Regions from separate parts of the Pseudomonas rustica genome, predicted to be linked through region 1. Evidence: predicted binding sites of a transcription regulator. Region 1 holds the regulator's gene; each other region holds the start of a gene.

Region 1 (7,017 bases):
CCTGAAGGAAAGCAGGATACACCTGCTATCGAACGTAAGAGGACAGTATGAGGCTCGTTAAAACCCTCCCTATTTTGCTCAGTCTGGGCGCAGCACTGGGAAGCGTGAGCGCCTGGGCTCTGCCGAACGATCAGCAGCAACCTATCCGTATTCAGGCCGACGACGCCCAACTGGACGACAAGAACGGCATCGCCACTTATAAAGGTGATGTGATCATCACCCAGGGTTCGATGATCGTTAAAGGCAATACGGTGACTATCACCCGAACGCCGGCTGGCGATATCGACGTAGTGACGTCGGTGGGTAACCTTGCCTACTTCGAGCAATTGCAAACCCAGGGTGACGCCAAGCCTGTACAGGGCTGGGGCGTAACGATTCAGTACCACGCCGCGCAAAACCGCGTCGTGCTGATCGACAAGGCCAAGGTCGTCGACAAGGACAACAACACGACTCAGGGCGAGAAAATCGTCTATGACACCGTGAAGAAACTGGCCAGCGCCGGTCGCGCTACCGGCAGCAAAGTCACCGAATCGCGTCCGCGTATCGACATGGTGATCCAGCCGAAGAAGAAAACCGACGAGAAGACCCAGTAATGGCAACTCTGAAAGCTCAGCACCTGGCCAAGGCCTATAAAAGCCGCCAGGTCGTGCGTGACGTCAGCCTGTCGATCGACAGCGGCCAGATTGTTGGTTTGCTCGGCCCGAACGGTGCCGGTAAAACCACCTGCTTCTACATGATCGTAGGTTTGGTACAGGCCGATCAGGGCCGCGTGCTGATCGACGATCTGGACGTCAGCCACCAGCCAATGCACGGTCGTGCCAAGGCCGGTATCGGCTATCTGCCGCAAGAAGCGTCGATCTTCCGCAAACTGTCGGTGGCCGACAACATCATGGCCATCCTCGAGACCCGTCAGGAACTCGACAAGGCCGGCCGCCGCAAAGAGCTGGAAAGCCTGTTGCAGGAATTCCACATCACGCACATCCGCGACAACCTCGGCATGAGCCTGTCCGGTGGTGAACGCCGCCGGGTGGAAATCGCTCGCGCGCTGGCCACCGCACCAAAATTCATCCTGCTCGACGAACCGTTCGCCGGTGTCGACCCGATCTCGGTCGGCGACATCAAGCAGATCATCCACCACCTCAAGGCCAAGGGCATCGGTGTTCTGATCACCGACCACAACGTCCGCGAGACGCTGGATATCTGCGAAACCGCTTACATCGTCAACGACGGTCAACTGATCGCCGAAGGTGACGCCGAAACCATCCTGGCCAACGAACTGGTCAAGGAAGTGTATCTGGGTCACGAGTTCCGCCTGTAAGCGTCACAGTGCCCGGTGCGCAGCCGGAGTGCTGTATCGATTCAAGCAGGATTTAATACGCTTAATTGTTACAGCGCTCTAGGCAAACACTTCAGTTTCAGGCATATAATTTGCTTAAGTTTGGCGCTTCGGCGCCCTGTAGTGGATGGCGCATAGCGCCGGCGAATAAGGTGTTAAGCCCCTGCCATGAAACCATCGCTAGTCTTGAGAATGGGCCAGCAGCTGACGATGACACCGCAGCTGCAACAGGCCATCCGCCTGCTCCAATTGTCGACCCTGGATCTGCAACAGGAAATCCAGGAGGCTCTGGAATCCAATCCGATGCTCGAACGCCAGGAAGAAGGCGACGACTTCGACAACTCGGATCCCATGGCCGACAACGCCGAACAGAAGCCCACCGAGATCCAGGAACCTTCCTATCAGGAAGCCGCACCGACCGTCGATAACCTCGAAGACGGCGAATGGAACGAACGCATCCCCAACGAGCTTCCGGTCGACACTGCCTGGGAAGACGTTTACCAGACCAGCGCCAGCAGCCTGCCCAGCAGCGATGATGACGAGTGGGATTTCACCACCCGCACCTCCGCCGGCGAAAGCCTGCAAAGCCACTTGCTGTGGCAACTCAACCTCGCACCGATGTCCGACACCGATCGCCTGATCGCCGTGACCCTGATCGATTGCATCAACAATCAGGGCTACCTGGACGAAACCCTCGAAGAAATTCTCGAGGCGTTCGATCCGGAACTGGACATCGAACTGGACGAGATCGAAGCCGTCCTGCACCGCATCCAGCAATTTGAACCGGCCGGTATCGGCGCGCGCAACCTCAGCGAATGCCTGCTGCTGCAATTGCGTCAGCTGTCGGCCAAGACGCCTTGGCTGGCGGAAGCCAAACGTCTGGTCAGCGATTACATCGATTTGCTCGGCAGCCGTGATTACAGCCAGTTGATGCGCCGTATGAAGCTCAAGGAAGACGAGCTGCGCCAGGTCATCGAACTGGTACAAAGCCTCAATCCGCGTCCGGGCTCGCAGATCGAATCGACCGAAGCCGAATATGTCGTCCCTGACGTCATCGTGCGCAAGGACAACGAGCGCTGGCTGGTCGAGCTGAATCAGGAATCGATGCCACGCCTGCGCGTCAACGCGCAGTACGCCGGCTTTGTGCGTCGCGCCGACACCAGCGCCGACAACACTTTCATGCGCAATCAGTTGCAGGAAGCCCGCTGGTTCATCAAGAGCCTGCAGAGCCGCAACGAAACCCTGATGAAAGTTGCCACCCAGATCGTCGAGCATCAGCGCGGTTTTCTGGAGTACGGCGACGAAGCCATGAAGCCGTTGGTGCTGCACGACATCGCCGAAGCGGTGGGCATGCACGAATCAACGATTTCCCGAGTGACCACGCAGAAATTCATGCATACCCCGCGCGGTATTTATGAACTGAAATACTTTTTCTCCAGCCACGTCAGCACCTCTGAAGGCGGTGAATGCTCGTCCACGGCGATCCGAGCGATCATCAAAAAACTGGTTGCCGCGGAAAATCAGAAAAAGCCGTTGAGTGACAGCAAGATCGCTGGTTTACTGGAGGCACAAGGCATTCAGGTGGCTCGCCGCACCGTCGCCAAGTACCGCGAATCCCTCGGGATCGCGCCTTCGAGCGAACGCAAGCGGTTGATGTAAGCCACGTTACAGCGTTCCAGTGGCAGGCTATCCGGCCTGCCGCTTTATGCACTGGCAACGAAGGAGAAGCTGTATGCAAGTCAACATCAGTGGACACCAACTGGAAGTGACCCAACCTCTGCGTTCCTACATCGAGGAAAAACTCCAACGACTGGAGCGACATTTCGACAAGATCACCAACGTGCAAGTCACGATGTGTGTCGAAAAGCTGAAGCAGAAAATCGAAGCCACCTTGCATATTCCCGGCAGCGAAGTGGTCGCCAACGCAGAAGATACTGATATGTATGCTGCGATCGACTCACTGACCGACAAGCTGGATCGCCAACTCAAAAAGCATAAGGAAAAGACCCAGAGCCTCCTCCAGGGCGCAACCGGTCGATAACCCCCCATTCCATGATCCGACTTGAAAGTATCCTGACCCCCGGCCGTTCCCTCGTGAACGTGCCGGGCGGCAGTAAAAAGAAAGCCCTCGAACAAATTGCCAACCTGATCGCCCGCGAAGTGCCGGATCTGGAGATGCAAGATGTCTTCGAGGCTCTGATTGCCCGTGAAAAACTCGGTTCGACCGGTTTTGGCAACGGCATCGCCATTCCCCATTGCCGCCTGAAAGGTTGTGTAACGCCAATCAGCGCGTTGATGCACCTTCAAGCCCCTATCGATTTCGACGCTATCGACGGCGCGCCGGTTGACCTGCTGTTTGTACTGCTGGTGCCGGAAGCCGCCACCGATGCGCACCTGGAATTGCTGCGCCAGATCGCCAGCATGCTGGATCGCAAGGATGTGCGCGATAAGTTGCGCAGCGCTCCGAGCAACGAAGCCTTGTACCAGGTCGTACTGGACGAGCAAAACGGGCAGTAATCATGCGTTTGATCATCGTCAGTGGCCGTTCCGGCTCGGGTAAAAGCACCGCACTGGATGTCCTTGAGGACAACGGTTATTACTGCATCGACAACCTGCCGGCGGGTTTACTGCCGGAACTGGCCGAACGCGCGCTGATTCACACCGAACTGGCGCAACCGCTGGTCGCCGTGTCGATCGATGCGCGCAACTTGCCGAGCCATCTGACGCGTTTTCCGGAACTGCTCGAAGATGCCCGCGCCAAGCACATCCAGTGCGATGTTCTGTATCTGGATGCTGACGAAGAAACCCTGCTCAAGCGTTTTTCCGAAACCCGCCGCCGCCACCCTCTGAGCAATGCCAACCGCTCGCTGGCCGAGGCGATTCAGGATGAAACCGCCCTGCTCGGCCCGATCGCCGACCTGGCTGATCTGAAGATCAACACCACCAATCTGAACCTGTACCAGTTGCGCGACACCATCAAGCTGCGCCTGCTGAATCAGCCGGAGCCGGGTACGGCGTATCTGGTTGAGTCATTCGGCTTCAAGCGCGGTATGCCGGTGGATGCCGATCTGGTTTTTGATGTGCGCTGCCTGCCCAACCCGTACTGGAAGCCGGAACTGCGTGCGCAATCAGGGCTCGATGCGCCGGTGGCCGAATATCTGGCGGCACAACCTGACGTCGAAGAAATGTTTCAGGACATCTTCACCTACCTGCACAAATGGCTGCCGCGTTTCGCAGCGAGCAACCGCGCCTACGTCACCATTGCCATTGGCTGCACCGGCGGGCATCACCGCTCCGTCTACCTGACCGAACGTCTGGGTCAAGCCCTGCAGAAAACCCTGAAGAACGTCCAGGTTCGCCACCGCGACCTCACTTAAAGGATTCACACCGCGATGCCTGCTCTGGAAATCGAAATCATCAACAAACTGGGCCTGCATGCCCGCGCATCGGCCAAGTTCGTTGGCGTGGCCGGGCAGTATCCGGATTGCACGATCAGAGTGGGCCGCACGCCGGAGACCACGGTTGATGGCAAAAGCATCATGGCGATGATGATGCTGGCGGCTGGCAAGGGCACCAAGATCTATTTGAGTACTGAGGGCGAGAAAGATCAGGAAGCGCTGGATGCGCTGGTGGCGCTGATCAACAACTACTTCGATGAAGGTGGTTGACCGCCAAAGTCAAAAGATCGCAGCCTTCGGCAGCTCCTACATTGGAAGGGGCAATTACGGTTACCCGCGGCGCACATAATCCCTGTAGGAGCTGCCGCAGGCTGCGATCTTTTGATCTGCTTCAACCCAACGCCGTATCCATCACCATCATCAAACAAAACCCGCTCAACAAGCCAAGACTGGCCAGTTTGTCATGACCATTGCGTCGCGACTCGGGGATCACTTCGTGGGTCACCACCAGCAGCATCGCCCCCGCAGCCAGCGCCAACCCTAACGGCAACAACACCTGCGCAAGACTGACCAGCCACGCGCACAACAGCGCAAACACCGGTTCAACCAGTCCAGACGCCGCGCCGATCAAAAACGCTTTGACCCGCGACATCCCCGCCCCGGCCAATACCAACGCAATCACCAGACCTTCCGGCACATCCTGCAAAGCGATGCCCATGGCCAGGCTGTCCGCGTCCGGCATGCCGCCACCGGCAGACACACCGACGGCCATGCCTTCAGGGATGTTATGGGCAATGATGGCGAACACGAACAACCAGATCCGTGGCGGAATCACTGGGCGATCGACAGTGCCGACGAGCATTTCCGGGGACGCGCCCGAGACTTTGAGATCAACCAGATACAACCCGAACGCACCGAGCATGATGCCAAAGCAGATCAGGCCACTGGCGCCCCACGGCGTCAGGCCAAGACTCTCAGCAGCGGCGATGCCCGGCACGATCAGCGAAAACGCCGTCGCCGCCAGCATCACCCCGGCACCAAACCCCAGCAACGTATCGCTGAGTGCCTGCGGCATGCGCCGAATCACCAGCACCGGCACCGCACCAAGCGCCGTGCCGAGCGCGCAGATCGCACCACCCTGCAACGCCCGTAATAGCCTCGGTTCCAGATTCAGCCATGCCAGTCCGTGGGCAACCAGCAAGGTCATGCCCGCCAACAGCAATAGCGATCCCACTGCGTAACGAAACATACGCCCACTTCCGATCGCCAGTGTTTCAGTGCCCATAGTCAGCCTTGGATTGTTTTTATAGATGACTTAAACCAGTGCGGCCTGATAGCGCGCAGCAACTTCCGGCCAATTGATCACGTTGTAGAACGCATTGATGTATTCCGGGCGACGGTTCTGGTAGCGCAGGTAGTAGGCGTGCTCCCAGACGTCGAGACCGAGAATCGGCGTGTTGCCGTTCATCAACGGGCTGTCCTGGTTGCCGCTGCTTTCCACGATCAGTTTTTTCTCCGGGGTCACGCTGAGCCAGGCCCAGCCGCTGCCGAAACGGGTCAGTGCGGCTTTAGTGAAGGCTTCCTTGAAGCTGTCGAGGCCGCCCAGTTGCTCATCGATGGCTTTGGCCAGCGCGCCATCCGGTTTGCCGCCACCGCTTGGCACCATCACCTCCCAGAACAGCGAGTGGTTGGCGTGACCGCCGCCCTGATTGATCACCGCCGCGCGAAGTTTTTCCGGCAGATCCTTAACGCTGGCGACCAGTTTTTCCACCGGCCACTCGGCGTATTCAGTGCCTTCTACCGCCGCGTTGAGGTTGTTGATGTAGGTCTGGTGATGTTTGGTGTAGTGAATCTCCATGGTCTGCGCATCGATATGCGGTTCCAAGGCATCGTAGGCGTAAGGCAAAGCGGGCAAGGTAAAAGCCATTTCAATGGACTCCATGGTGATGTGGGGCAGGCGCGCGGCGCGCATTGCCGGTATCCGGGTGCAGCAGGCGTTGAGTGCGCGGGTATTCGCCGTGTTCGCTGATGAAATTCAGCAGCTCGACATAGGTTTTGCTGCTCTGGCGCAACGCCGCTTCACGCAATGCCAGGCGCTGGCGTTCGTCCTGCATGGTTTGCAACAGCCGTTGATGGATGGCGCAGAGGTATTCGGCGCTCTCCTCCGGCTGATTCAGACGCAGGTGCAAATCCGCGAGGTTGTGGTGGGAGATGACGCAGGCCGCCACCGCTTCGTCGGCGTCCGCCCAGCGTTCGAACAACACTTGCGCCAGGGCCAGGGCT
Region 2 (7,017 bases), 1.3 Mb from region 1:
GCTCGCGCAGCACCTCCAGAACCTTGCGATCAAACTCCGGCAATTCATCGAGAAACAGCACGCCGTGGTGGGCGAGGGTGATTTCACCGGGTTGCGGTTTCGAGCTGCCACCGACCAGTGCCGGCCCGGATGCCGAGTGATGCGGCTGGCGAAACGGCCGCTGCGGCCAGTGGGTCAGCGGCACGCAACTGGCGACCGATTGAATGGCCGCCACTTCCAGTGCTTCGCTTTCCGCAAGTGGTGGCAGCAACCCGGGCAGGCGACTGGCCAACAAGGTTTTGCCCGTCCCCGGCGGGCCGCTGAACAACAGGTTGTGCGCGCCCGCCGCGGCAATCAGCAGCGCACGTTTGGCAGCTGATTGGCCTTGGACTTCGTTGAGATCGGGATAGGGTTTGCTGGCGTACATCAGGCCGTTCGAGACATACGGTTCAACCGGCGTATGGCCATTGAAATGCGCCACCGCCTCCAGCAGATGATCCACCGCAAACACTTTCAACCCCGATGCCAGACAGGCTTCCTCAGCATTCGCTCGCGGCACCACCAAAGCTCGCCCGGCCTTGCGTGCCGCCAGAGCTGCCGGCAGCACGCCCCGCACCGGCCGCACCGCGCCAGACAATGCCAGCTCACCCAGACACTCCACGTCATCAAGCGTCAACGTCGGCACCTGCACACTCGCCGACAGAATTCCCAAGGCAATCGCCAGATCAAACCGCCCACCGTCCTTGGGCAAATCCGCTGGCGCCAGATTCAAGGTGATCCGCCGCGCGGGAAACTGCAGTCCTGAATTGATGATCGCGCTGCGCACCCGATCCTTGCTCTCCTTCACCGCCGCCTCGGGCAGGCCGACCATGGTCAGCGACGGCAGACCGTTGGCCAGATGGACTTCGACGGTAACAGCGGGGGCTTCCACGCCAATCTGGGCGCGACTGTGGACGATGGAGAGGGACATGGTCGTTCCTTGAGCTGAATCGGGGGCCGCTTCCTGCGGGTTTTTTAAGGGTAGTCGGGGGAGAGGGCGTTGGTCGGACAGTTTTAAGGTCGAACCTTCACTGGATGTTGCTGAAGACACTAATTCTCAGGCATAAAAAAACCGCCTGTCAGGCGGTCATTTTTGCGGTACTCAGGTTCCACCACCGGCGAGCCAACCATCGGGCTCCATTTCCTTGCCATAGGTCGCGGCCACTTTCAGAAAATGCCGCTGACTGGCTGAAACTCTGTCCGGTAATCCGAGTGCCTCGGTACCCGGTTTGGACACCCGTGCCGGTTGGGTTTTCTGCTTCTTCTGCTTCATAAACACCTCACGTGCCGGGATGCTTGATTCGATCTTATTGGTCGTCTAATGGAAAGACAAGGCGACCGGTTGTATCAAAATAAAATCCGAGCGTTTGATAGTAAGGGATGGCGCCTGAGTCTGGCTCTTGTACTTCGATTTGCGTGCACCCCAGCTTCCGGGCGTAGAACTCTGTTGTCAGCAATGCCATCGGAGCGATCCAACCCCGCAAGGTATTCGTCTTGCAGGTGTGTCCCTGCAAAAGGACGATTTTCATGCAGATCGTGCTTCTTCGCGGTGTTGCGTAGCACAGTCCGCACAGTTCCTCTTCGTACCAGAACGCCAAGTCCAGCCCTTTTGCATCTTTGGTCTTCCAGTCCAAAACAGAGTCCCAGGGATACCCAACGGGGCCGGTCCACTGGTGGAATGCGTTAATTGCTACTGGAGTAATCGGATCGATCCTGAGTAATAGAGCGTCAACTCCAGCTGCCACGGCTTCTGGATCCATGGACATTGTTTGATGTGCGAGTTTGCGCGATTCAGATTTGAGTGTCTGATTTCGAAGCTCGGTACCTTTGCCTTTTCTTCGCATCGTCTTGTTCTGTCGGGATCAATATACAGACGATATCGAAGGCATTGATGCTTACGTAATCAGACGTAGGGGACGATCCTCGTAGGACTGTGCTTGTGTTAGTGAAGGACGTTGGAGATGGCCAGTTCAGGGTGTGAGAGGGCGGAGAGACAATACTTTATACCGGCATGGATGAGGGTTTTGCGCTGCTCTCGATCGTAAATGAGCTTTGACTCCTGAGCGGTACTGAAGGATCCTCACGCTCGAGGACTGCAACTGCGCATTCGTCGGGACTGGGCACCAGTAAAAGCTCCCCCGCATTTTCGGCAGCAGAGAAAGCTGGTTTCTCTGAAGTAATGACGACGGGCTAGCCTGTCGGATTCTGAACCCAAGGCCGTAAAGTCGGGAGCTAAAGAATCGCTGCGACTACTCCTCCGAACACAAAAAAGGCGTCCTATGGACGCCTTTTTTATTTTTCACTCAGGATCTTCTACCGGCCAGCACGCCGCTTGGCTCAAGCGCTGGCCCACATGTAACAGCAACTTCAATAAATCGCCGTTGGTTGGCTGACATATCCCCAGCCAAACGGAGTGCTTCGAGGTGTAAATCAACAATCTGAAATAGCTTTTCCTTCCTCTTCTTATCTTTCACAGATACCTCCATCTTGATGGGCGTATTTCGTTCGCCAATGTAATGACATGCGTAAGGGCTGCGTAACTGGGCGCAGACGCTAATGTTTGTAGGGCCATGCCCTAATAGTTGTAGGACGCCGGCGAAAGGGGGGGTGAAGGTCTTGAATCCGGGAGTCGGATGCTCCAGTTTGGCCACTCAACGCAGCCTCTGGAGGCGAAAAATGGATCGCAATGGTATGCGCCCGATTCATCCGGGCGAGGTTCTGAATAAGGAATTCATGGAGCCGTTGGGCATGACCGTCATGGATCTGGCCATGCCCACGAAATGGCCCGAAAGTGAGATCGAAAAGCTTGTGAAATGCCAGCTCGGGATCTGCGCCGATCTGGCAATCAGCCTTGCCACTTATCTCAACACTACGCCTGAGTTCTGGATGAATCTGCAATCGACTTACGATTTGCGCAGGGCCCAGCTCCGGCATGCGGGTTTATAGCGATTGCAGCATCCGCGAAGCTCTTTTCCACCATGGCCCCGTCATTGGGCGCTTGGTCTGTTCCCGTTCCACCATCATCTGCGGCACATCTTGTAACGGTATCCACGGCTGGTTATTCCAGTGCAACAAACTCAAAGACATGTCCGGCCAACTGAGCAAGCTGAGGTGTGGGCGTTCGCTTGTGCTGGGGTGTTGGGCGTCGCGCAGGGTGGGGATGACCAGGTGGGTGATCCATTCGCGCAGGGCTCGGTATTCGGGGCAGTAGTGGTAGACGAGGAGGGCGTAGATGCCCGATTCGCTGATCAGCAGGGTGTTTTCGATCTGGTTGTAGATCAGGGTTTTGCGGGTTTGGTATTGGTCGGGGTCGAGTTTTCGCAGCATGCGTTCGTTGAGGTAGATGTGCAGCAGGCGACTCAGGTCTCGGGCGCAGAACCAGGGTTGGTTCTGGATGAGGAGGGCGTGGAGGGGGAGTTTGTGGCGGGTGAAGATGTTAGGTGTCAGGTAGTTTTCGTCCATGGTTCAGTTCTCGAATTCAAGTGAAGAAAACTGCTTCTGTTCGTCGCCAAACGAAAAGGGTGGCAGCTATGCGCGGGTTGGCGAACCGGTGAATTCGAAACCGGCAGACCCTGAGGTCTCCCACGCAAAGCCGCCATAACTCGTTGAGAGAAAAAACCTCTCTGTGAGTTTAGTTGCATTGCGTCAAATTCGATCCAGGTCGCCAAACCCGCTGCTGAACATTCAGCATCGGGTGAGCTTAGAAACCTGGGCTTTTCGGCGCAATCGGACGGCGGTCATTCAGGTTGTAGGACGTTGCCGGGATGGTTGAAGGGCTGGAGATCAAAAGATCGCAGCCTTCGGCAGCTCCTACAGGGGGCGCGGATTATTCAGCGGGCGGTGTCAGCTTGGCTTCCATCTCGGCGACTTTGGCTTCGAGGCTTTCGAGGCGGGCGCGAGTGCGGGCCAGTACGACCATCTGGCTGTCGAATTCTTCACGGCTGACCAGATCCAGTTTGCTGAACGCACTCTGCAGCAGCATCTTGAACTGGCTTTCGATTTCGGCTTTCGGCAGCGGGGTGTCGCCGTTGAACAGGCGGGAGGCGGTGCCGCTCAGGGCGTCGAGGAAGTCTTTGGGCGCGAGCATGGTGGATGTCCTGGAAACAATGGCCGGCAGTGTATCACGCAGTGTCTATAGTCAATCCCGTGGTCAGGGATGCACGCTTTTCGCGCAGGCGGACGGACGGCGACGCACCGTTGTTGTGCGTATCCGGATGGGGTTTTGCACGGGATGGCGTGCGGCAGCGGCCAAGGGATTGAAATCAGAGGTTTTTGGCGAGATGGCAAGCTTTCTGCTTAGTCACCTTCGACCCATGCACTGATGCAGTCGCTGTGACGAATGCAGTGCGGCAGACGGAGCGGGGAGTTTCGTCGGCAGCGGTTAGCTGGCGTCAGTCGGGCAGGTACGGCCGACGATGCGTTACAAAGCCAGGCACTGCGCTTAGACTTGAGTCGGGTTTGTTTTCCTGGGGCAAGTCCACCAATTCGGGAGAGAGTTTTCATGAAGCTAGTCACTGCCATCATCAAGCCGTTCAAGTTGGACGACGTGCGCGAGTCGCTGTCCGAAATCGGCGTGCAGGGCATTACCGTTACTGAAGTCAAAGGCTTCGGCCGGCAGAAGGGTCACACCGAGCTGTATCGCGGCGCGGAATATGTGGTCGATTTTCTGCCCAAGGTGAAAATCGACGTGGCCATCGACGACAAGGATCTGGATCGGGTTATCGAGGCGATAACCAAGGCGGCCAACACCGGCAAGATCGGTGACGGCAAGATTTTCGTGGTCAATCTGGAACAGGCGATTCGCATCCGTACCGGCGAAACCGATACCGACGCGATTTAACCGCCGCCACAAACCCCAACGCCCCAGGAGAAAACAATATGACTCTGCGTAAATTCGCAGGGCTAGGAGCCCTGTTGTCCATCGTAATGCCAAGCCTTGCAATGGCGGCAGACGAAGTGGCGGCCCCAGTCCTCAATTCCGGCGACACTGCCTGGATGCTCACCTCGACGGCACTCGTGCTGTTCATGACCATTCCCGGCCTGGCGCTGTTCTACGGCGGCATGGTTCGCTCGAAAAACATTCTTTCCGTGATGATGCAGTGCTTCGCCATTACCGGTCTGATCAGCATCCTGTGGGTCATTTATGGCTACAGCATTGCGTTCGACACCACCGGCATGGAGCAGGGCGTCGTCAATTTCAACTCGTTCTTCGGCGGCATGGGCAAGGCGTTCCTCGCCGGTGTCACGCCTTCGAGCCTGACCGGTCCTGCGGCGTTGTTCCCTGAAGCGGTGTTCATCACCTTCCAGATGACTTTCGCGATCATCACCCCGGCGCTGATCGTCGGTGCATTCGCCGAGCGGATGAAGTTCTCCGCGATGCTGATCTTCATGGGCATCTGGTTCACCCTGGTTTACGCGCCGATCGCACACATGGTCTGGTCCGGCAACGGCGGCCTGATGTGGGACTGGGGCGTGCTCGACTTCGCGGGCGGCACCGTGGTGCACATCAACGCCGGTGTCGCTGGTCTGATCTGCTGCCTGGTGTTGGGCAAGCGTAAAGGCTTCCCGACCACCCCGATGGCTCCGCACAACCTCGGTTACACCCTGATGGGCGCGGCGATGCTGTGGGTCGGCTGGTTCGGCTTCAACGCCGGTTCCGCTGCGGCGGCCAACGGCACTGCCGGCATGGCGATGCTGGTTACCCAAATCGCTACCGCTGCGGCGGCGCTGGGCTGGATGTTTGCCGAGTGGGTCACTCACGGCAAGCCAAGCGCACTGGGCATTGCTTCGGGTGTGGTTGCCGGTCTGGTCGCGATCACTCCGGCTGCCGGCACCGTGGGCCCGATGGGCGCACTGGTGATCGGTCTGGCTGCAGGCGTGGTGTGCTTCTTCTGCGCCACCACCCTGAAACGCAAGCTCGGTTATGACGATTCCCTGGACGCGTTCGGCGTACACGGTATCGGCGGTATTCTCGGCGCGATCCTTACCGGTGTCTTCGCTGCGCCGGCTCTGGGTGGCTTCGGCACCGTCACCGATATCGGCGCGCAAGTCTGGATTCAGGTCAAAGGCGTCGGCTTCACGGTGATCTACACCGCGATCGTCACCTTCATCATCCTCAAAGTGCTGGACGCCGTCATGGGTCTGCGTGTGACCGAGGAAGAAGAATCGGTCGGCCTCGATCTGGCACAACACAACGAACGCGGCTACAACCTGTAAGTACGCGCACTGAAAAAAATTGCCCGGTTCGCCGGGCATTTTTTTGTCCGGGATTTGTCATTAAGCGACAGGCTGAAAGGATTTTTCGTACGCCTTTAGTCGTGTTTACGACGGCGGTTTTTCACCGGCCAAACGCTTACGTCATTGCACGCGTATTAGGGCCTTTGTTTTTTCCCAGAGCGCGCTAGAATGCGCCCCGAACGTGCGGAGAACTGTATGTGGCAGCAGACTCTGATTACCCTGCGGGCACGGCCCCGGGGCTTTCATCTGGTAACGGACGAGTTACTCGCTGGCCTGCCTGAACTCAGGGAGTGCCGGGTCGGTCTGTTGCATTTGTGGCTGCAGCATACCTCGGCGTCGTTGACCATCAACGAGAACGCCGATCCGGCGGTACGTCGCGACTTCGAACGATTTTTCAATCGTCTGATCCCACAAGGAACAGACGGCTATGAGCATAACGACGAAGGCCTGGACGACCTCCCGGCGCACTTCAAGGCCAGCGTGCTTGGTTGTCAGATCAGTCTGCCGGTGTCGGCAGGGCGACTGGCACTGGGTACCTGGCAAGGTGTTTATCTGGGCGAGCATCGTGATCATGGCGGTGCCCGTAAAGTCCTCGCCACCTTGCACGGTGAAGGGGCATAAACCGTTGGTCACCAATGGTTACTGATTTTTTAACGGCGACTTTCGACAGTTGCCAAAGCTGGTCTATAACTAATCTGCTTTTCGCAAGTCATGAGGTAGAACATGAGCGACGATGATCTGGAAAACGACGACCTCGAAGTA
Region 3 (7,017 bases), 610 kb from region 1:
GGGCGAGCAATTGCGCGGCGCCACGGATGCCGCCCAGCGGATTCTTGATTTCGTGGGCGAGGCCGCGCACCAGCATTTTGCTGGTTTCCTGTTTGGAAATTTGCGCCTCTTCCTTGGTGATCCGCAGCAAGCGATCACGCGGATGCACTTCCAGCAGGAGCATGGTCGCGCCGTTGCTGAGGATCGGCGTCACCGCGTAATCCACGGTCAGCGTCTGGCCGGTGAGGGCGGTGAGCATCGCTTCGCGCTTGGTGAACGGATGCGCCTGCTCTACCGCTTGGCGCAACGAATTCAGCGCTTCGGTGGATTCTGTGAACAGCTCGCTGATGAATTGCCCATGGCTACGCTGCCCGCTGATGGCGAGCAGCATCTCCGCCGCCGGGTTCATGTACTCGAGGCGCAATTCGGCGTCGAGCAGGATGGTGGCGGTGGTCAGGTTGTCGAGCAGCAAACGGTGGATTGCGTCGCTAATAGTCATCGGAGCCTCTTTTGGGGGCGGAGCGTGCGCAACAAGCAAGCGTCGGTATCGGCAAAATGCAAAAAACAAACCAAGGCTCTGAAAAGAAGCGCTTAACCCCTGAAACAGGCGTTTGACGCTCGTTTACGTGGCACTGGGCCAGCTCTCGCGGGTAGTTTCGAACCAAAATGGGTTGGAATGTGAGTACGGTGCAGGCTATTGCACCAATATAGTGCGCAAAGCTGAGCGGCGTTAGAAGAAACGCAGGAAGGGGTTTTTCGGCTCGGGCGGTTTGTCTTTCAAGGGGCATTCCGGACGTACGCCGTAGTCGTCGGCGACGCAGGGTTTGACCTGGCGTTTCTGCGCGAGGGAAATGCGCAACATGTGGAACGGCTGGTTGGCGGTGCGTTCGACGGTGCGGCCCTCCAAATCGAGGATTTCAACCGAGAGATTGTGGCTGCCGCGATCAATGTTGTTCAGCGGGAACACAGGGCTCAGGCCGGGTTCGCCGGTGGACTGGCCGTCCAGTAATAGGCGATAGCGGTGACCACGTTGCAGGCCGGGTTCGCTGGTGACGCTGACGATGATTTCGCCGGCGCTGCTGCGAATCGTCGCATCGGGTTCGGGCACCAGAATGCGCAGCATGTCGTAGTGGAAGGGTGGTTGTTCCGGGGATTTTTTTGCGGTGGTGATCGGTGCGGCAGCGGTTGGATTGGCGGACATGCGATTGCTGGTCGCGATCGGTACGCGCTTGGCGTTGCTGCGCGGTTGATCGGTGTAGACGCGGTTACCTTGCGAATCAATGTAAGTGAACACCTCGGCTGAGGCCTGCAGTGTCACCAGCGCCATCGCGACGATCAGCCACGTGCGGATCATGGCGTGTGCACCCGTTGTACGCTGAGGGCGACTGGCGGGCTCTGTTGAATGATCGTCTGACCGTCGATGACCTGCACGGCGAGGCGATGCTCGCCGCGATCGACGTTGACCAATTGCAGGATCGGCACATTGCTTGGCTGGCCGTAGGGTTCGTCATCGAGTACCAGCCTTAATTGATGCGGCGGTTGCAGCCGTGGCTTGATCAGCACGTTGACGGTGAAGGTGCCGTTGTTCGCGCGCAGGGCTTCTTCGGTGGGCAGCCCGGCGAGTTCGAGGATGTCGTAGGCGTTGCGCTGAGGTTCACGGTTGTCGCTGACGGGCGCAGAGGGTGCGCTCGGCGCTTGCGGCTCGACGCGATTGAGCGGCGGCAACTCCACGGGCTGCGCCTGTACGCCGTCCGGCGAGTGATCGCTGTAGACCGTGTTGCCGTTGGCATCGGTGTACTTGTAGATCTGCGCGGCGGCGGGCAGGGCGATCAACAATAGAATGTAGAGAAAGGTGCGACCCATGAAATCGACCGGGATTGAAAGCGATGGGGTGCAGCATAGGTCAGGGTGGGCGAGAGGCCCAAGCTGTTAACAATTGGAATTGAAAAACAAAGTCAAAAGATCGCAGCCTTCGGCAGCTCCTACAGGGATCGATGTAGGAGCTGCCGAAGGCTGCGATCTTTTGATCTGCAATAAAAAAGGCCTCCCGAAGGAGGCCTCTTTCACTCACGCCACGGAACGCGGCGCTACCGGATCAGCAGCTGTAGTACAGCTCATATTCCAGTGGGTGTACGAAGGTGCGAACCTTGATTTCTTCTTCCGATTTCAGCGCGATGTAAGCGTCGATGAAGTCGTCGGAGAATACGCCGCCCTTGGTCAGGAACGCGCGGCCCTTGTCCAGCTCTTCCAGGGCTTCTTTCAGGCTGCCGCAAACTTGTGGGATCTCTTTCGCCTCTTCAGGCGGCAGGTCGTACAGGTTTTTGTCAGCAGCGTCGCCAGGGTGGATCTTGTTCTGGATACCGTCCAGACCAGCCATCAGCAGTGCTGCGAAGGCCAGGTACGGGTTGGCAGCCGGATCCGGGAAGCGGGCTTCGATACGGCGGGCTTTCGGGCTCGACACGTAAGGAATACGGATCGAAGCGGAACGGTTGCGAGCCGAGTAGGCCAGCATGACCGGAGCTTCGAAGCCTGGTACCAGACGCTTGTACGAGTTGGTCGCCGGGTTGGTGAAGCCGTTCAGGGCCTTACCGTGTTTGATGATGCCGCCGATGAAGTACAGAGCGGTATCGGACAGGCCGGCATAGCCTTCACCTGCGAAGGTGTTTTTGCCGTCTTTCCAGATCGACATGTGTACGTGCATGCCCGAACCGTTGTCGCCGTACAGTGGCTTCGGCATGAAGGTCGCGGTGCGGCCGTAAGCGTCAGCAACGTTGTGTACAACGTACTTGAGGGTTTGGGTTTCGTCGGCTTTCTTCACCAGGGTGTTGAACTTGACGCCGATTTCGTTCTGGCCGGCAGTCGCCACTTCGTGGTGGTGAACTTCAACGGTCAGGCCCATTTCTTCCAGTGCGTTGCACATGGAGGTACGGATTTCGTGGTCGTGGTCGAACGGTGGAACAGGGAAGTAGCCGCCTTTGACGCCTGGACGGTGACCCTTGTTGCCGCCTTCGATGTCCTGGTCGGACATCCACGAACCTTGCTCGGAGTAGATCTTGAACATCGAGCCGGAAATGTCCGACTTGAATTTCACCGAGTCAAAGATGAAGAATTCTGGCTCTGGACCGGCGAATACGGTGTCACCGATACCGGTGGCTTTCAGGTGTTCTTCGGCGCGCTTGGCGATCGCACGTGGGTCGCGGTCGTAGCCTTGCATGCTCGAAGGTTCGATGATGTCGCACACCAGGATCAGGGTGGCGTCTTCGGTGAACGGGTCGAGAACGGCAGTTTCGTCAACCGGCATCAGGATCATGTCGGAGGCTTCGATGCCTTTCCAGCCAGCGATGGAGGAGCCGTCGAACATTTTGCCGACTTCGAAGAAGTCGTCGTCCAAAGCATCGCGAGCCGGCATGGTCACGTGGTGCTGAGTACCTTTGGTGTCCGTGAAGCGCAGATCAATCCACTTGACGTCATGATCTTTGATGAGTTGAACCGTCTTCGACATATGTCCTCCGGGTGGCTTCGGGCTTGGTAGTGGATGCCCTTAAATGTGGGTGATGCCGGCGCGAATACTCTGCCAAGGCAACCTGCCTCACAAGGGAGCAAATTGCATGCCAGTGCCCCAGCATGGGTTTTTTGCCCCAAATTCACGCTTATTAAGGTGCAAAGCGTCTTAATGCTGCAAATCTCGCCCCCTAATGTAGCGTCCTTAATCGAAAATGACCCGTTTTGGTGCAGACAAAACCTTCTGCACATTAACTGGTTAAACCTTGAGCAATTTCCGCTATAATCCGCGCCCCCCTTTTTCGGCTGGCCGTTCGCGCGCTGTTTTCATGAAACTAATCGTAAAAGTCTTCCCCGAGATCACCATCAAAAGCCGACCTGTCCGGACGAAATTCATCCGCCAGTTGGCCAAGAACATCCGCACCGTGCTCCGCGACCTGGACCCGGCCGTGGTGGTGAACGGTGTGTGGGACAATCTCGAGCTGGACACCCGCATTACCGACGCCAAAGCCTTGAAAGAGATGGGTGAGCGCCTGACCTGCATGCCGGGCATCGCGCACTTTCTGCAGATCGACGAGTACCCGCTGGGCGACTTCGACGACATCACCGAGAAGTGCAAAGAGCACTACGGCGATGCGCTGGCCGGGAAGATCTTTTCGGTGCGTTGCAAGCGTGCCGGCAAGCACGCGTTCAGCTCGATGGACGTCGAAAAATACGTCGGCAGCAAGCTGCGTCGTGAGTGCGGTGCTGCCGGGATTGACCTGAAATCGCCGGAAATCGAAGTCCGTATCGAAGTTCGCGACAAACGGTTGTTTGTGATTCACAGCCAGCACAACGGCATCGGCGGTTACCCGCTCGGCGCCTTGGAGCAGACGCTGGTATTGATGTCCGGCGGCTTTGACTCGACCGTTGCGGCCTACCAGATCATTCGTCGCGGCCTGATGACCCACTTCTGTTTCTTCAATCTGGGCGGTCGCGCCCATGAATTGGGCGTTATGGAAGTCGCGCATTTCATCTGGAAGAAGTACGGCAGCTCGCAACGCGTGCTATTTGTCAGTGTTCCGTTCGAAGAAGTTCTCGGCGAAATTCTCGGCAAAGTCGATAACAGTCATATGGGCGTCGTATTGAAGCGTATGATGTTGCGCGCGGCGTCCAACATCGCTGACCGCCTGCAGATCGAAGCGCTGGTCACCGGCGAAGCGATCTCCCAGGTGTCGAGCCAGACGTTGCCGAACCTGTCGGTGATCGACTGCGTGACCGACAAGCTTGTCCTGCGCCCGCTGATCGTGGCGCACAAGCAGGACATCATCGACACGGCCAATGAAATCGGCACCGCCGATTTCGCCCGGCACATGCCGGAATACTGCGGGGTCATTTCGGTCAACCCGAAGACCGCCGCCAAACGCGGTCGCGTTGAGCACGAAGAGAAAGAATTCGACATGGCGGTGCTCGAGCGTGCGCTCGAAAACGCCAAACTGGTGCCGATCGATCGCGTGATCGACGAATTGGGCCAGGACGTACAGATTGAAGAAGTCAGCGAAGCACTGGCCGGCCAGATCGTGATCGACATCCGTCACCCGGATGCCGCCGAGGATGAGCCGCTGGAACTCGCTGGCGTAGAAGTACAGACGATGCCGTTCTACGCAGTGAACGCTCGTTTCAAGGAGCTGGATCCGACTCGCCAGTACCTGCTGTATTGCGACAAAGGCGTGATGAGTCGCCTGCATGCTCACCATTTGCTCAGTGAGGGGCATGCCAATGTGCGCGTTTATCGACCGAGCTAAGTGCCCGGGGCTGTTTGCCTGTGGCCTGCGTCACCGGCCCCCCGACACCGCCGTCAAGCTGTAACGGCCATGCCGGACACTACTGCTAATCGCTGCCAAGACTTGTCAGCAAACCGAATCCTCTGATCGAGATACACAAGTGATCGAAAATCTACGTAACATCGCCATCATTGCCCACGTTGACCATGGTAAAACCACCCTGGTAGACAAACTCCTGCGTCAATCCGGCACTCTGGAGCGCAACGAGCTCAACGACGAGCGCGTGATGGACTCCAACGACCAGGAAAAAGAGCGCGGTATTACCATTCTGGCGAAAAACACCGCCATCAACTGGAACGGCTACCACATCAACATCGTGGACACCCCGGGCCACGCCGACTTCGGCGGCGAAGTTGAACGCGTAATGTCGATGGTTGACTCCGTTCTGCTGCTGGTTGACGCTCAAGACGGCCCTATGCCGCAAACCCGTTTCGTGACCAAGAAGGCTTTCGAAGCCGGCCTGCGTCCAATCGTGGTCATCAACAAGGTTGACCGTCCAGGCGCGCGTCCGGACTGGGTTCTGGATCAGATCTTCGACCTGTTCGACAACCTCGGTGCTTCCGAAGAACAACTGGACTTCCAGGTTGTTTACGCCTCGGCCCTGAACGGCATTGCCGGTCTGGATCACACCGACATGGCTGAAGACATGACCCCGCTGTACCAAGCGGTTGTCGATCACGTTCCGGCCCCTAAAGTCGACCGTGAAGGCGCGTTCCAGATGCAGATCTCCGCACTGGACTACAACAGCTTCCTGGGTGTTATCGGCGTTGGCCGTATCGCTCGTGGTCGCGTCAAGCCGAACACCCCGGTTGTTGCTATCGGTGCCGACGGCAAGCGTCGCAACGGTCGTATCCTGAAGCTGATGGGTCACCACGGTCTGCACCGTATCGACGTTGAAGAAGCTGCAGCAGGCGACATCGTTTGCATCAGCGGTATGGAATCGCTGTTCATCTCCGACACCCTGTGCGACCCGCTGACTGTTGAGGCGATGAAGCCTCTGACCGTTGACGAGCCAACCGTTTCGATGACCTTCCAGGTAAACGACTCGCCATTCTGCGGTAAAGAAGGCAAGTTCGTGACCTCCCGTAACATCAAGGATCGTCTAGACAAAGAGCTGCTGTACAACGTTGCTCTGCGCGTTGAAGAAGGCGACTCGGCTGACAAGTTCAAGGTTTCCGGCCGTGGTGAGCTGCACCTCTCGGTACTGATCGAAACCATGCGTCGCGAAGGCTTCGAGCTGGCCCTGGGCCGTCCGGAAGTAATCATTCGTGAAGTGAACGGCGTTAAACAAGAACCGTTCGAAAACGTGACCATCGACATCCCTGAAGATTCGCAGGGCAAGGTCATGGAAGAGATGGGTCTGCGTAAAGGCGACCTGACCAACATGGTTCCGGATGGTAAGGGCCGTGTTCGTCTGGAATACAACATCCCTGCTCGCGGTCTGATCGGTTTCCGTAACCAGTTCCTGACCCTGACCAACGGTGCTGGCATCCTGACCTCGATCTTCGATCGTTACGACACCGTCAAGTCGGGCCACATGTCCGGCCGTCAGAACGGCGTTCTGGTTTCGGTTGAAACCGGTAAGGCACTGACCTACTCGCTGGAAACCCTGCAGGCTCGTGGCAAGCTGTTCGTAGAACACGGTCAAGAGATCTACAACGGTCAAATCGTTGGTCAGAACAGCCGTGACAACGACCTGGGCGTTAACCCTACC

What was found. Region 1 encodes sigma-54, which starts transcription at its own class of promoters, with help from an activator protein. Its sites were predicted from a motif close to ANTGGCATNNANNTTGCTNT; they were not measured.
Positions count from the first base shown of each region.
Region 2: the regulator sigma-54 is predicted to act here: its motif matches at 4,298-4,317, upstream of glnK (P-II family nitrogen regulator).
Region 3: the regulator sigma-54 is predicted to act here: its motif matches at 3,576-3,595, upstream of glnA (type I glutamate--ammonia ligase).

Region 1 covers NZ_CP188200.1:4,610,255-4,617,271, forward strand. Annotated here, with positions in the region: gene lptC (LPS export ABC transporter periplasmic protein LptC) at 1-61, shown strand, start outside; gene lptA (lipopolysaccharide transport periplasmic protein LptA) at 48-593, shown strand; gene lptB (LPS export ABC transporter ATP-binding protein) at 593-1,318, shown strand; gene ACP3TY_RS21115 (RNA polymerase factor sigma-54) at 1,505-2,995, shown strand; gene hpf (ribosome hibernation-promoting factor, HPF/YfiA family) at 3,069-3,377, shown strand; gene ptsN (PTS IIA-like nitrogen regulatory protein PtsN) at 3,389-3,853, shown strand; gene rapZ (RNase adapter RapZ) at 3,856-4,713, shown strand; gene ACP3TY_RS21135 (HPr family phosphocarrier protein) at 4,729-5,004, shown strand; gene ACP3TY_RS21140 (ZIP family metal transporter) at 5,126-6,019, opposite strand; gene ACP3TY_RS21145 (superoxide dismutase) at 6,050-6,661, opposite strand; gene ACP3TY_RS21150 (hypothetical protein) at 6,663-7,017, opposite strand, start outside.
Region 2 covers NZ_CP188200.1:5,880,324-5,887,340, forward strand. Annotated here, with positions in the region: gene ACP3TY_RS26620 (YifB family Mg chelatase-like AAA ATPase) at 1-949, opposite strand, end outside; gene ACP3TY_RS26625 (hypothetical protein) at 1,121-1,291, opposite strand; gene ACP3TY_RS26630 (N-acetyltransferase) at 1,326-1,862, opposite strand; gene ACP3TY_RS26635 (hypothetical protein) at 2,322-2,492, opposite strand; gene ACP3TY_RS26640 (HigA family addiction module antitoxin) at 2,695-2,964, shown strand; gene ACP3TY_RS26645 (BRO-N domain-containing protein) at 2,959-3,480, opposite strand; gene ACP3TY_RS26650 (accessory factor UbiK family protein) at 3,845-4,105, opposite strand; gene glnK (P-II family nitrogen regulator) at 4,520-4,858, shown strand; gene ACP3TY_RS26660 (ammonium transporter) at 4,897-6,234, shown strand; gene ACP3TY_RS26665 (secondary thiamine-phosphate synthase enzyme YjbQ) at 6,451-6,876, shown strand; gene sutA (transcriptional regulator SutA) at 6,979-7,017, shown strand, end outside.
Region 3 covers NZ_CP188200.1:5,222,441-5,229,457, reverse strand. Annotated here, with positions in the region: gene glnL (nitrogen regulation protein NR(II)) at 1-478, opposite strand, end outside; gene ACP3TY_RS23780 (DUF4124 domain-containing protein) at 710-1,333, opposite strand; gene ACP3TY_RS23775 (DUF4124 domain-containing protein) at 1,330-1,842, opposite strand; gene glnA (type I glutamate--ammonia ligase) at 2,075-3,481, opposite strand; gene thiI (tRNA uracil 4-sulfurtransferase ThiI) at 3,810-5,264, shown strand; gene typA (translational GTPase TypA) at 5,404-7,017, shown strand, end outside.